Regions from separate parts of the Hymenobacter cellulosilyticus genome, predicted to be linked through region 4. Evidence: riboswitches for the same ligand, from Rfam matches in the RefSeq annotation. Region 4 holds a riboswitch; each other region holds the start of a gene.
What was found. A riboswitch is a leader RNA that binds a small molecule or an ion and turns the genes downstream of it on or off. The one in region 4 is predicted to bind S-adenosylmethionine.
Positions count from the first base shown of each region.

Region 1: another riboswitch for S-adenosylmethionine. It lies ahead of MUN79_RS13090 (ATP-grasp domain-containing protein); the one in region 4 lies ahead of MUN79_RS10550 (phosphoadenylyl-sulfate reductase).
Region 2: another riboswitch for S-adenosylmethionine. It lies ahead of MUN79_RS16610 (amino acid permease); the one in region 4 lies ahead of MUN79_RS10550 (phosphoadenylyl-sulfate reductase).
Region 3: another riboswitch for S-adenosylmethionine. It lies ahead of MUN79_RS01030 (O-acetylhomoserine aminocarboxypropyltransferase/cysteine synthase family protein); the one in region 4 lies ahead of MUN79_RS10550 (phosphoadenylyl-sulfate reductase).

Region 1 covers NZ_CP095046.1:2,672,889-2,676,141, reverse strand. The annotation lists gene MUN79_RS13100 (dicarboxylate/amino acid:cation symporter) at 1-25, shown strand, start outside; gene MUN79_RS13095 (hypothetical protein) at 90-1,088, shown strand; SAM riboswitch class I at 1,270-1,363, shown strand; gene MUN79_RS13090 (ATP-grasp domain-containing protein) at 1,731-2,789, shown strand; gene MUN79_RS13085 (LLM class flavin-dependent oxidoreductase) at 2,793-3,253, shown strand, end outside.
Region 2 covers NZ_CP095046.1:3,386,419-3,389,671, reverse strand. The annotation lists partial or broken gene MUN79_RS16610 (amino acid permease) at 1-1,364, opposite strand, end outside; SAM riboswitch class I at 1,680-1,772, opposite strand; gene MUN79_RS16605 (TIGR02117 family protein) at 2,040-2,810, shown strand; gene MUN79_RS16600 (EcsC family protein) at 2,777-3,253, opposite strand, start outside.
Region 3 covers NZ_CP095046.1:200,857-204,109, reverse strand. The annotation lists partial or broken gene MUN79_RS01030 (O-acetylhomoserine aminocarboxypropyltransferase/cysteine synthase family protein) at 248-1,631, opposite strand; SAM riboswitch class I at 2,013-2,125, opposite strand; gene MUN79_RS01025 (LysM peptidoglycan-binding domain-containing protein) at 2,301-2,609, opposite strand; gene MUN79_RS01020 (hypothetical protein) at 2,834-3,178, shown strand.
Region 4 covers NZ_CP095046.1:2,158,918-2,162,170, forward strand. The annotation lists gene MUN79_RS10540 (sulfate adenylyltransferase subunit 1) at 1-318, opposite strand, end outside; gene cysD (sulfate adenylyltransferase subunit CysD) at 411-1,322, opposite strand; partial or broken gene MUN79_RS10550 (phosphoadenylyl-sulfate reductase) at 1,385-2,145, opposite strand; SAM riboswitch class I at 2,430-2,521, opposite strand; gene pbpC (penicillin-binding protein 1C) at 3,052-3,253, opposite strand, start outside.

The DNA of each region.
Region 1 (3,253 bases), 510 kb from region 4:
GGCGCCGGCTGACCAGCGCGGGTAGCACCGGCAAACCCGTACTTTTGCAGCTTCCGTTGCGGCCTGTTGCGCCGTGTGTCGTCTCTGCTATGCTTTGTACCTGGCCCCGGCTTCGTCTGCTCCGTGCTGTTTTCCTGCTTACACTCCTGCTAGGTGGCCCCGTTGGCAGCCGGGCCCAGCGGGCACCAGCTCCCACAACCATCCTGTTTGTGGGCAACAGCTTTCTGCACGGCCGCTACAATCCGGTATTCAGCTACAACTCGGGCGCTATTACCATTGAGCGGGTTGGGAAGCAGAAAACCGGGGAATGGGGCGGAATTCCGGCTATTTTCAAGAAGTTTGCCGACCAGGCCGGCCTGCCCTATGAGGTGCATTTTCAGTGCATCAACGGCGAGTCGCTGAAGCTGCACTACGACAGCGCCCAACTCACGCTGCAGCAGCCGCGCTGGCACACAGTGGTGCTGCAGGAGCACAGCATGTGGCCCCTGCCCACCCGGCGCGGCGGCCGGCCCAGCACGTTCCGCGACTATTCGACCCGCATCGAGCAGGCCGTGCACACGGCCAACCCCGCGGCCCGGCTGTACTTCTACCAGACCTGGGCCCGGGCCGACCAGACCTACCTACCCGGCAAAGCCTACTCCGGCCTGCCCCTCGACTCGATGACCCATGACTTGCACCGCGGCTATTACGAAGCAGCCCGCGCTAATGGCCGGTTTGCGGGCGTGGCCCCGGCCGGCGACGCCTGGCTGCGGGCCGTGCAAACCGGCGTGGCCCAGCGCAACCCCTACCAGCCCGAACCCGGCAAGCTCGACCTGTGGGGCGAAGACAACTACCACCCCGGCACGGCCGGGGCCTACCTGAGTGCCTGCGTATTGTTCGGCGAAATCACCGACTATGACCCGCGCCGCCTCGGTTCTCGGGAAGAGGCCGCCGCCGCGCTGGGCCTATTGCCCGAACAGGCCGTGGCTCTGCAGCGCGTGGCGGCCGAGCAAGTGCTGGCAGCTAGGCCCAGGGCTTTTTCTGTGGCGCACGGCCCGCGCAAAGCCCGCAAGAACAAAGTGAAGGTGAAAGCCAAAACCGACGCCTAGCGGCTGAAAGCCACTCATTGACGTTATCCGGCAAAGCCCCGCGGAACCTCTGCGGGGCTTTGCTGTTTATAGGCTACTCTGCGCTAAGAAGGCAGGAAAATCGGGGCCCGGCCGGGGTATTGTAACTGTGCCGTGCATCGCCTTACCTTTGCAGAGTCAATTCTTTCTGACCAAAGGATTGTTTTTATACAGAGGCGTGGAGAGACAGGCTCGACGATACGCCGGCAACCCCCAGTGATGAGCTGGAACGGTGCCAAGTCCTGACCATATAAAAACAAGTTGCCGTGGACACTGCCAACAACTTTTCTGCCTTCTCCGCTGCTTTCGTAGCCCAGCCCCAGTCTGCTCCTGCCGCAGTCTGTTGTTGGCCTCTGGCCGGCGCTGGCTGTTGTTGCTAGTCACGCCCACTTCTCCCCTGCCGGCTGACCAGCCAGTTTCCGCTGTGTTGGTTTTGCTTTGCCGCCCTGGCTTGTAGCCTGCTGCGTCCCCTGCCTTGCTTGGCTTTAACCAAACAGCTCCCGCTGCGTTGCGGCGCGTCTGTCGGGTTGGCCTGTGGGGTTTTCGGCGCTAAGCGTCTTTAGAGCGGCTAAGCTGTCGGCGGCTGTTACCCGTCTGCCGCGCTACTGCGGCCGGGCCCTTCCCTTGTCACACTTCTTTTTCTATTACAACCCCATGGCCCAGCCCCAAAAGCCGATTGGCATTTATTACGAGCACCCCGAATGGTTTAAGCCCCTGTTTGCCGAGCTTGACCGCCGGGGCCTGCCCTACGAGAAAATTGACGCGGCCCACCACCTCTTTGACCCGGCCGAACAGGAGAGCCGCTACTCCCTGGTTGTGAACCGGATGAGCTCTTCCGCCTACCTGCGCGGCCACGGCCAGGGCATCTTCCACACGGCCGGTTTTGCCACTCACCTGGAGCGTATCGGCACCCGTATTATCAACGGCTCGGCCGCTACGGCCATCGAAACCAACAAGGCCCGCCAGCTTTCCTTGTTTGCCTCGCTGGGCTTGAAATATCCGAAGTCCTTCGTGGTCAACCACGCCTCCCGCATTGCCGACGCCGCCCAGCAACTGCAGTTCCCCATTGTGGTGAAAGTCAACATTGGCGGCAGTGGCGCGGGCATTATCCGCTTCGACACGATTGAAGGTATTCACGCTGCCGTCGAAGCCAACCAGATTGATCTGGGCATCGACCAGACGGCCCTGGTGCAGGAGTACGTGACGCCCCGCGGTGGTAACATTCACCGCGTGGAAACCCTCGACGGCAAGTTTCTCTACGCCATGAAGGTGTTTACGACCGGGGAAAGCTTCAACCTGTGCCCGGCCGAAATCTGCCAGATTCCCGAGGAGCAGTCGGCTGAGTTCTGCCTGACCGAAGCACCCAAAAAGGGCATTCAGGTGGAAGCCTTTACGCCCCCAGCGGAGGTAATCGAAGCCGTGGAGCGCATCGTGGCCGCCGCCAAAATCGACGTGGGCGGCATCGAGTACCTGATTGACGACCGGACCGGCGACGTGCTTTTCTACGACATCAACGCCCTGTCCAACTTCGTGGCCGATGCCGTGAACGTGGTCGGCTTCGACCCCTACGCCCGCTTTGTGGACTACCTGGAAACCCAGATCGGGACGACTGCCGCTGCCCAGCCCGTTGCCAAGACTACTGTTTCAAACGCTCAACAGCCGGTTGCGGCTTCTATTCACTAAGTCATGCGGTACGGATATTGGATGCCCGTTTTTGGCGGGTGGCTGCGCAACGTCGAAGACGAGAACATGCGCGCCGACTGGGACTACGTCAAGACGTTGGCCCAGCGCAGTGAGGATTTGGGCTACGACCTGTCGCTCATTGCCGAGCTGAACCTGAACGACATCAAGGGTGAGGAAGCCCCGAGTCTGGATGCCTGGAGCACGGCCGCCGCCCTGGCCGCCGTGACCAAGAAAATCGAGTTGATGGTGGCCGTGCGGCCTACGTTTCACTCGCCGGCTTTGCTGGCCAAGCAGGCCGCCAACATCGACCACATCAGCAACGGCCGCTTGTCGCTGAACGTGGTGTCGTCGTGGTGGCAGGATGAGGCCAAGAAGTACGGTGTGCACTTCGAGCAGCACGACGACCGCTACGCCCGCACCGCCGAGTGGCTGCACGTGGTGGACAACATGTGGAAGCAGGACCA
Region 2 (3,253 bases), 1.2 Mb from region 4:
ACGAAGAGACGAAGCCAAGTGTCGAGGGGCAACGAAATCATCATCAGCAGGCAGGTAAGGATGCCGAGTATGGGCACTACCGGCACCCAAGGAGTGCGGAAGCCGCGGGGGCGTTGGGCTCCTTCTTGCGCATAATGAGCACGCCCAGGCACACCATCACGAAGGCCAGCAGGGTGCCGATGCTAGTCATTTCGCCGACCACCGAGATGGGCACAAAGCCGGCAAACAAACTGATAAAGGCCCCAACAGCAAGTTAGACTTGTGCGGGGTGCTGAATACGGGGTGTACTTCGGAAAACACCTTGGGCAGGAGCCCGTCCTTGGACATGGAGAAAAACACCCGGCTCTGCCCCATCAAATCCACCAGGATAACGGAGGTGTAGCCGATGAGAATGGCAATGATGATGGCCGAAGAAAGCCAGCCGTAGGGCGTTTTCTCAATGGCAATGGCTACGGGCGCGGCACTGTCCTTGAACTCCTTATAGTTGGCTACGCCCGTCAGCACGTGGCCGAAGAGAATGAAGAGCACGGTGCACACCAGCAAGGAGCCGATGATGCCGATGGGCATGTTGCGCTGCGGATTCTTGGTTTCCTGGGCCATGGTAGCCACAATATCGAAGCCAATGAAAACGAAAAACACCACCCCGGCCCCGCGCAGGATGCCGCTCCAGCCAAACTCGCCAAACGTGCCGGTATTCTCCGGAATGTAGGGCTGGTAGTTGGCCGGATCAATGTATTGCCAGCCCAGGGCAATGAACACGAGCACCACGGCCACCTTCAGCGTCACGACCAGGGCATTAAACCAGGCCGAGCCCGAGGTGCCCCGGATGATGATGGCCGTAATGGCCAGCACGATAAGCATGGCCGGTACGTTCACGAGGCCCGACACGGTGCCGCCGTCGGCCAGCTTGGCCGTTTCGAAGGGCGACATTACCAGCTGGGGCGGAATGTGCAGGTTGAAGTTGTCGAGCACCTTGACCAGATACTGCGACCAGCTGATGGCCACCGCAGCGGCCCCACCGAGTACTCCAGAATCAAATCCCAGCCAATAATCCAGGCAAACAGCTCGCCCATAGTGGCGTAGGAATACGTGTAGGCCGAGCCGGCCACGGGCACCATGGCGGCAAACTCGGCGTAGCACAAGGCTGAGAAGGCGCAGCCCACGGCCGCCACCAGAAAAGACAAGGTTACGGCCGGGCCGGCGTTGTTGGCCGCCGCAATGCCGGTGAGCGAGAACAAGCCCGCCCCGATGATAACGCCGATGCCGATGGCTACCAGGCTGAAGCCGCCCAGGCTGCGCTTCAGGGTGCCGGCCCCCGTTTCGGCTGCTTCCAAGCGAAGCAGCTCCAGTGATTTTTTTAACATAACCAGGGATAGGAACGCGCCGCGGCCCGCTCAGAAGTGAAAAGGGTTCCGGCTGCGGCAGCTTGGCTGCTGCAACAGCGCGAGGCCCGCGCAAAGGCGCCGGGCCCGGCCGCAACCGGAAAAGAGAAAGTCAGGAAAGAGGTGGTCGGCCCAGACGAGGGCCGGGCGGCACGGGGGCCGCAGGGGCTAGCGCCCGGTGCTTCAGCAACAGCAACAACACCCGCTTACAGCGTGCCGGGCCCCAACGGGAGGCGCGGGCACGGTAGCAACGGAAACGAAAACGGGCAGGCTAGGGAAGCAATCCACGGCAACTTGTTTTTATATGGGCAGGAATTGGCACCGTTCCGCGAAGCTGCGGGGGTTGCCGGCGCGTCAAAGAGCCTGTCTCTCAGCGCCTCTGTATAAAAACAATCCTTTGGGCAGAAAGAATTGATGGCGCAAAGGTAGCCTAGCCCGGCCCGGATTTGCAACCGCCGCGCCGAAATTCCCCCGCGGGGCTTACCGGGCTATTACCTTAGCCGGGGCAAAAAGGTCCGGCAGCTTAACCTAATGCCCGAAAAAGCAGTAGGTGCCAGCACCACCATTTTGCCCCCCGCTGCGGGCGGCAGAACTCACCCCAGCAACCTAACCCGGCTTCTTCAGCATCTTTAGCCGCTGCCGGCCCACCTCCACCCTATGCATCCAGGAGTAAAAACCGCCCTGAAAATTACCGGCTACACCCTTGGTTCCCTCGTGGGCATTGCCGGCCTGTACGTGGCCTCGTCCTTTGCCTTGTCCCGCATTCCGGTCAACACCCAGGACGCCGACCGCACCGAGGACGTGGATATCTACATCCTCTCCAACGGCGTGCACACCGATATCGTGACGCCGGTGCGCACCGCCTACATCGACTGGACCACGCTGGTGCCCTTCGAAAACACGCCGGCCCGCGACGCCTCGGCCCAGTACGTGGGCTTCGGCTGGGGCGACAAGGGCTTTTACCTGGACACGCCTACCTGGGCCGAGCTCAAACCCAGCACCGCCTTCAAGGCCATGTTCCATCTGAGCTCCTCGGCCATGCACGTTACCTTCCACCAGACCATGCGGGAGTCGGAAAGCTGCGTAAAAATCCGCATCAGCCAGGCCGAGTACCAGCGCCTGATTGAGTACATCAAAGCCAGCTTCGACTACGACGCCCAGGGCCGGCCCTTCCACATTCAGAACCACAGCTACGGGCAGCACGACGCATTTTATGAGGCCAAGCGCACCTACAGCTTCCTGTATACCTGCAACACCTGGGCGAATAACGGCTTGAAATACTGCGGGCAGAAAGCCTGCTTCTGGACGGCCTTCGACTCAGGAATTTTCTACCAGTACCGCCGCAAAGGTCCCAACGTGGTGCGGGAAGCCGCCAAGTCGGTGGCCTGGCACAGTTACGACGCGGCCAGACCCAAGCGCAGCCGGTAGCAGTTCATGGCCGTGGCGCTAAGCTGGTCCATGAGCCGGTAGTTGGCCACGGCCCCCACCGCCGCCCCAATGACGGGCACGAGCTGAGCCAGCTTGGCCAGGTCGATATAGTCGCGGTACTCCTGCTGAAACGTGCGCCAGTCGAAGGTCTGCGGGTCGGTGGGTAGGGTCTGGCGGTAGGCGTCCCAGTCAGCCACCCGGCGGTACACCTCGTTGCGGCTGTGCTGGGAGGAAAAGGCCAGCTGAAACACGTGCAGCAAATACAGCCGCTCGGTGTAGTCGTGGGCATCGAAGCCGTAGAGGGCCGCCACCTCGAACAGAAACTTGAGCTTGATGCCCAGCAGCAGAGGAAAATCGGCCAGCCCCAGCAGGATGCCGCCGGCCCCGGTTACGGCGCCCTCGGCGGCGGCCGTGGTGCGGTAGTACTTCAGGTGGCCGCGCAC
Region 3 (3,253 bases), 2.0 Mb from region 4:
TTGGGAAGCCTGCCGCCGGAAGCGGTAAGCTTGAATAGCAATACAATAGCGCGCGGGCTGAGCCGGTTGGTCCTCTTGCATCAGTCCCACCCAATGAAGGTAATCTGGACCGAGGCCGGCTCAACCCGGGCTATTGCGGAATGGTCAGGATGATTCCTCTCTCACAACTCCTCATCCTGCCATTCACGGCGCTGCCGTAGCTGAAACGGGTGGTCACTCTCAATTCCCACCCCGTCTCCTCTCTACTTTAGACCTCCAGCGGGGCAGCGTGTTCTACTTCAGGCTGCACCACCGCATCTTCCTCCTCGTCGGAGGTCGTGGGAGCAGCGTTGCGCACGGCGTCGAAGGCCTGAGCCAGATCCGCGCGGATATCTTCGAAATGTTCAATGCCTACCGACAGGCGCAGGGAAGTCGGCGTCACGCCGGCGGCGCGCTGCTCTTCTTCCGAAAGCTGCTGGTGGGTGGTGGCCGAGGGCTGAATAATCAGCGTCTTGGCGTCGCCCACGTTAGCCAGGTGGCTTACCAGCTTCAGGTTGTCGATAAACTGCGTGGCTGTTTCCTTGCTGCCTTTGATGCTGAAGGTCAGCACGCCGCCGTAGCCGCGCTTGAGGTATTTCTGGGCCAAAGCATGGTAAGGGCTGCTTTTCAACCCCGGATAATTTACACTCTCTACCTGTGGGTGCTGCTCGAGCCAGGTGGCAATGCGCAGGGCGTTTTCCACGGTGCGGTCTACCCTCAAACTCAGGGTTTCGAGGCCGATGAGCAGCTGCCAGGAGTTGAAGGGGCTGATGGCCGGGCCAAAGTCGCGCAGGCCTTCTACCCGGGCCCGGATGATAAAGGCGATGTTGCCAAACGGTCCGTTCTTGCCGAATACGTCATTGAAAATGAGGCCGTGGTATCCTTCGGATGGCTCCGTAAACTGCGGAAACTTGCCGTTGCCGAAGTCATACTTGCCACCGTCCACAATCACGCCGCCGATGCTGGTGCCGTGCCCGCCAATCCACTTCGTGGCCGACTCAACCACGATGTGGGCGCCGTGCTCCAGGGGGCGAAACAGGTAGCCACCCGCCCCAAACGTATTGTCCACTACCAGCGGCAAATCGTGCTTTTCGGCAATGGCAGCAATTCGCTCAAAGTCCGGTACACTGAAGCTGGGGTTACCGATGGTTTCGAGGTAGATAGCCTTAGTCTTCTCGTCAATCAGGTCTTCAAACGAGGCTGGGTTGTCGCCGTCGGCAAAGCGCACTTCGATGCCCAGGCGCTTGAAGGCCACTTTAAACTGGTTATAAGTACCACCATACAGGTGGGAGCTGCTCACGAAATTGTCGCCGGCCTGCAGAATGTTGTTTAGGGCAATAAACTGGGCAGCCTGCCCGAGCCCGTAGCCAAAGCTGCCACGCCGCCTTCCAAAGCTGCTACGCGCTGCTCAAACACGTCGGTGGTGGGGTTCATCAGCCGGGTGTAGATGTTGCCAAACTCCTTCAGGGCAAACAGGTTGGCCCCGTGCTCAGCGTTTTTGAACACGTACGAAGTCGTTTGGTAGAGCGGCACGGCGCGGGCTCCGGTTACGGGTCGGGCTGCTGGCCGGCGTGGAGTTGCAGGGTCTCGAATTGCAGGGCTTGCGTGGACATGATAAGGCTGAGTTAGAAAGTCTTTGGAATGAAGTTTCAGATTGTCAGCTGGTTGAGGTCATGGCGACGGCAACCAGGAATACATCCGGAGCCCGCAAAAGGCTGCAACGGAGCCAGGCCAAACCCTGCGACGAAGCGGGCCCGCAAGGGCCGCAAGCGGTGGGGAAGCCTAAAAAAGGAGGGGAGGGGAGAAGCTAGGCGCTCAGGGGCTAGCAACAGCAACAACACGTGGTCCAACAGCACATTCGCATTCGTTCGGCCAGCCGGGCCGAAAACCCAGGGGCAGAAATGCGCAAACCCATCGGCGAAGCAGCCGGCACGGAGGCGGCTGACGCGGACGGGGTAAAGAAAGCGGAAGCAGGGTTGTTTTCCATGGTACTCGACTTATAGCTCCCGCAGGCCTTACGCCATGCGGGCAGGAATTGGCACCTTTCATCAGATGAAGGTTGCCAGCGGGTCAGGGAGCCTGTTCTCTCGCCGCTTCTGTATAAATTCTTTCAAACTGTCCCATCGTTCTGGGAGAGTACCGGGTTGGTGACTGCAAATGTACACCTGGAATTGAAAAGACCAAATTCCGGGGAAAGTTTTTTATTTTTTCCAGAAAATGGACGAAAAAAACGCCGCCCGAAGCTCGGACGGCGTTTCCAACCTTTTTCTGCAAAAAAGGACCTAAAGGGTAGGTAACGTTAGCTGCTGACCCACTTCGATATGGTCGGGGTTAGCGCCAATAATGGCTTTATTTGCTTCGTAAATCTGGTGCCACTTGGAGGCGTCACCGTAGTGGTGCTTGGCAATCTTCGAGAGCGAATCGCCGCTTACCACAGTATAAGAGTCGCCTTTTGCGGCGGTAGGTTGCGCTGCGGGGGCCGCAGCGGCGTTATTATTTCCGAAAAAATCGGTGGCTCCGGCGGCGGGCTTGGCCGCTGGCTGAACCGGTTTTTCTTCGCCTTTATTGCTGAGGAAATCGAACAGTCCCATGGTTATGTGTCGGTTAAGGTGAGGGGAGTAGACGCTACCGCATGTGCCTGACGGCCACGGTATCAGGGCTTAGTACGCCCTCAGGGTAAATTGGTTGTGGCCCGCCAAGCCCAACGCTGCCGGCCCTAACTCTTTGGATTTTGCCCCGTAAGAACCGCAACGCTAGCCGCTATTTGGCGAGCCGGCGCTGTCGTTTTAATCCCTTCTCCAAACCCTTTTCCACCATGAAAACTCTCCCCACTTCCTTTCGCCTGCTCGCCAGCCTGATGATGCTGACTGTTCTGTTCCTGTCTGCCTGTGGTAGCAAGGAAGGCAAAGTTGAAGGCGTCAATATGCTCTACGGTACCGAGAGCAAAGTCTGGAAAACCGATAAAGAGCTCAGCGCCGGCGGCGACAAGGTAAAGCAGACCGACACCCAGGAGGACGAGCGTATCACGTTTTTCGCCAACGGCCAGTACAATATGACTTCGCCGGCCGGAGCCGTAAACGGTAAGTATACCTTCGACCAGCCCGGCAAGAAAATCACGCTGACCCCGACGGTGCCGCTACCAGCAACAGCTTCGACGTAGTAACCCTGACCGACGACAAGCTCACCATGAAAAGCCCCGAAGGTGCTGAGCTGCGCCTCGAAAAGGAATAGTTTT
Region 4 (3,253 bases):
GGCCAGATCAGCAGTGGAGGCGCCCGTGACCATATTGCGGGTGTACTGCACGTGGCCGGGCGCGTCGGTGATGATAAACTTGCGGCGCGGCGTGGTGAAGTACTTGTAGGCCACGTCGATGGTGATGCCCTGTTCGCGCTCAGCCCGCAGACCGTCAGTCAGCAAGGCCAAATCCACGGTGCCGTGCACGGTGGGACGGTTTTCCAGGGCCGCCAGTACGTCCAAGGACACGGAATCAGAGTCGTAAAGCAAACGGCCAATCAGCGTGCTCTTGCCGTCGTCGACGCTGCCGCAGGTGATAAATCGGAGAAGGTCCATGAGGTGAGATTGTGAGGTTGTGAAATTGTAAATGGTCGTGCAGGTGAAGCGGAATGCGGGATTCGCAACTTCACCTCTCACAACTTCACCACTTAGAAATAGCCGTTGCGTTTGCGGTCTTCCATGCCGGCCTCGGAGATGTTGTCGTCGAGGCGGGTGGCGCCCCGCTCACTGACTTTGGCTAGCAGCAGATCGGCAATGATGTCGTCGATGGTGGCCGCGTCGCTTTCCACGGCCGCGGTGCAGGTCGAGTCGCCCACGGTGCGGAAGCGCACTTGCCGCTCCACGATTTCGTCGTTTTCGTCGAGGCGCAGGTGCTCATTCAGGCCCAAAAGCTGGCCGCTGGGCAGCACCACGCAGGTGCGCGGGTGGCCGAAATAGATGCTGGGCAAGGCAATATTCTCGCGCTGAATGTAGCGCCACACATCCAGCTCGGTCCAGTTGGAAATCGGGAATACGCGCACGTTCTCGCCCTTCTGAATCCGGCCGTTGTACACGTTCCAGAGCTCGGGGCGCTGGCGCTTGGGGTCCCACTGGCCGAATTCGTCGCGCACCGAGAAGATGCGCTCCTTGGCCCGGGCCTTTTCTTCGTCGCGCCGGGCTCCCCCGATGCAGGCATCGAACTGAAACTCCTCAATGGTTTCGAGCAGGGTGTAAGTCTGCAGCGGGTTGCGGCTCGGAAACTTGCCGCCCGGCTCGCGCAGGCGCTGCCGCTTAATGGTGTCTTCCACGCTGCGCACGATGAGCTTTTCGCCCAGCTCAGCGGCCAGCTCGTCGCGAAACTTAAGCACTTCGGGGAAGTTGTGGCCGGTATCGACGTGCACCAGCGGGAATGGGAAACGTCCGGGGCGGAAGGCTTTTTCGGCCAGACGCGTGAGCACAATCGAGTCTTTGCCGCCCGAGAACAGCAAAGCCGGCCGCTCAAACTGGCCTGCTACTTCCCGCAGAATGTGAATGGCTTCGGCTTCCAGCCGGTCAAGGTAATCGAAGTGAGGGGTACTCATACTAGAGAATCTAAAGTGCCGCGGCAGGCCCGATTGCCCGCTGATGTATGAATGGATAGTCGTTACAGAGTCGAAGCGTTGACCGGCTCCACCACCGGGTCGGGGCCGTTGTGGGTGCTGTGCAGGCCGCACTCCTTGGCCGACTGGTCTTCCCACCACCAGCGCCCGGCCCGGAAATCCTCCCCGGCCTTGATGGCCCGGGTGCAGGGCGCGCACCCGATGCTCACGAAGCCTTGCTGGTGCAGCGGGTTGAAGGGAATGCTGTGCTTGTGCACAAAGTCCCAGCACTGCTCAAAGGTCCAGTCGAAGAGCGGGTGAAACTTGATAAGCTGGTGGCCGCCGTCCCACTCCACCGCGTGCATGTCCTGCCGGTTAGCCGACTGTTCGGCCCGGATGCCGGTAAACCAAGCCTGCTGGCCCAGCAAAGCGCGCCGCAGAGGCTCCACCTTGCGGATGCCGCAGCACTCCTTGCGGTTTTCCACGCTTTCGTAGAAGCTGTTGGGGCCTTTTTCAAGCAGCAGTTGCTCAACGGCCGACTGCTGGGGAAGTAGGGCTCAATGGTCTTGCCGTAGCGCAGCAGCGTCTTATTCCAGGTGGAATAGGTTTCCTGGAAGTTGCGGGCCGTATCGAGCGTAAAGACCTTGATGGGCAGATTGTGCTCGAAAATCAGGTGGGTAATGATCTGGTCTTCGAGGCCGAAGGAGGTCGAGAAAATGGCCTGGCCGGGAAACTGCGCGGCAGCTTCCGAGAGTATTTCTAGGGCAGAACGCCCGGCGAGCTGCTGGCGCAGGCTCGAAACCAGCGCCTCTGAGGCTACTTGCATGATGCGAAGAGAATATGGCTTTTCCGGAGCGGAATTACCGGCTTTCGGGGCACCCGGCGCACAAATGGGTTGTGCCAATCCAGGCAGACTAGCCTGCGGTAGTCGAGAAAAGGGTTGTGCGAAAACAGCTCAGCTTAGCGGAGCGTGGGGCACGGGCAGGAAAAGCAAAGGGCGTGACCGGCTAACAACACCGACAGCACATCATGCCACAACATCCATGCTGTAGGGCAGCGGAGGTGGGCGAAATAGTGCGGGCGTTGGACAAGGTTTTCACGACGTTGTTGTTTTTATATGGTCAGGACTTGGCACCGTTCCGCATTTGCGGATGGTTGCCGGCGCTTCGTTGAGCCTGTCTCTCCACGCCTCTGTATAAAAACAATCCTTTGATGGGTAAAGAATTGGTAGTACAAAGGTAATAGCATGAATTTTATAATTGCAAGTTATAACGCGGAGAAGTGTTATTGTCTCGAAAATAACGCAGGTAATGGACTATTTTATAGGCTATTAGATAGAAGTACACACGGGTGTTAGTATAAATTACGTGTATTACTTAAAGTAATAACGAGCATATCATTTGGCTATAAATTTCTGCCGATTTACTGTGTTTAAACCTAGTAGTGGCCTGTTTGGCGTTATTTCAGGTAAGGTGAATCATACCTGTGGGCAGTAGAGCCCTATCCTGGCAGCGAGGTAATTGGCAGTAAACTGTGGACAATAAAATACCCCGCGTACTGCCGTAAGCCAAGGAATAAAGAATTGTAGAATCAGAAGCACCCTGTGCTGCTGCCAGCCAAAAAACCAGTCGAGCGGTCCATTCAGTGACACTACGGAAACCGCATTTTCGGTCCGGCCTCAGCTTGAGCAAAGCCGGCCCATCGAGGAGGCTACTTATCTTTTTCTGCCCGCTTACAGCTCGTTGACCACAATGCGGATGTCGGTGTTGCGGCCGTGGTCATCGGCGCAGGAAATCTTGAGGGCCCCGGCTGGCGGGCGGAAAAATACCCGCTCGGTGGCCGGTGCAGTGCGCAAAAACTGGTCGTTGATGTACCACGACACCTGCCGCACCTCGTTGTCGGTGGTGCAGCTCAAAAGCAGTTGCTGCTGCTCG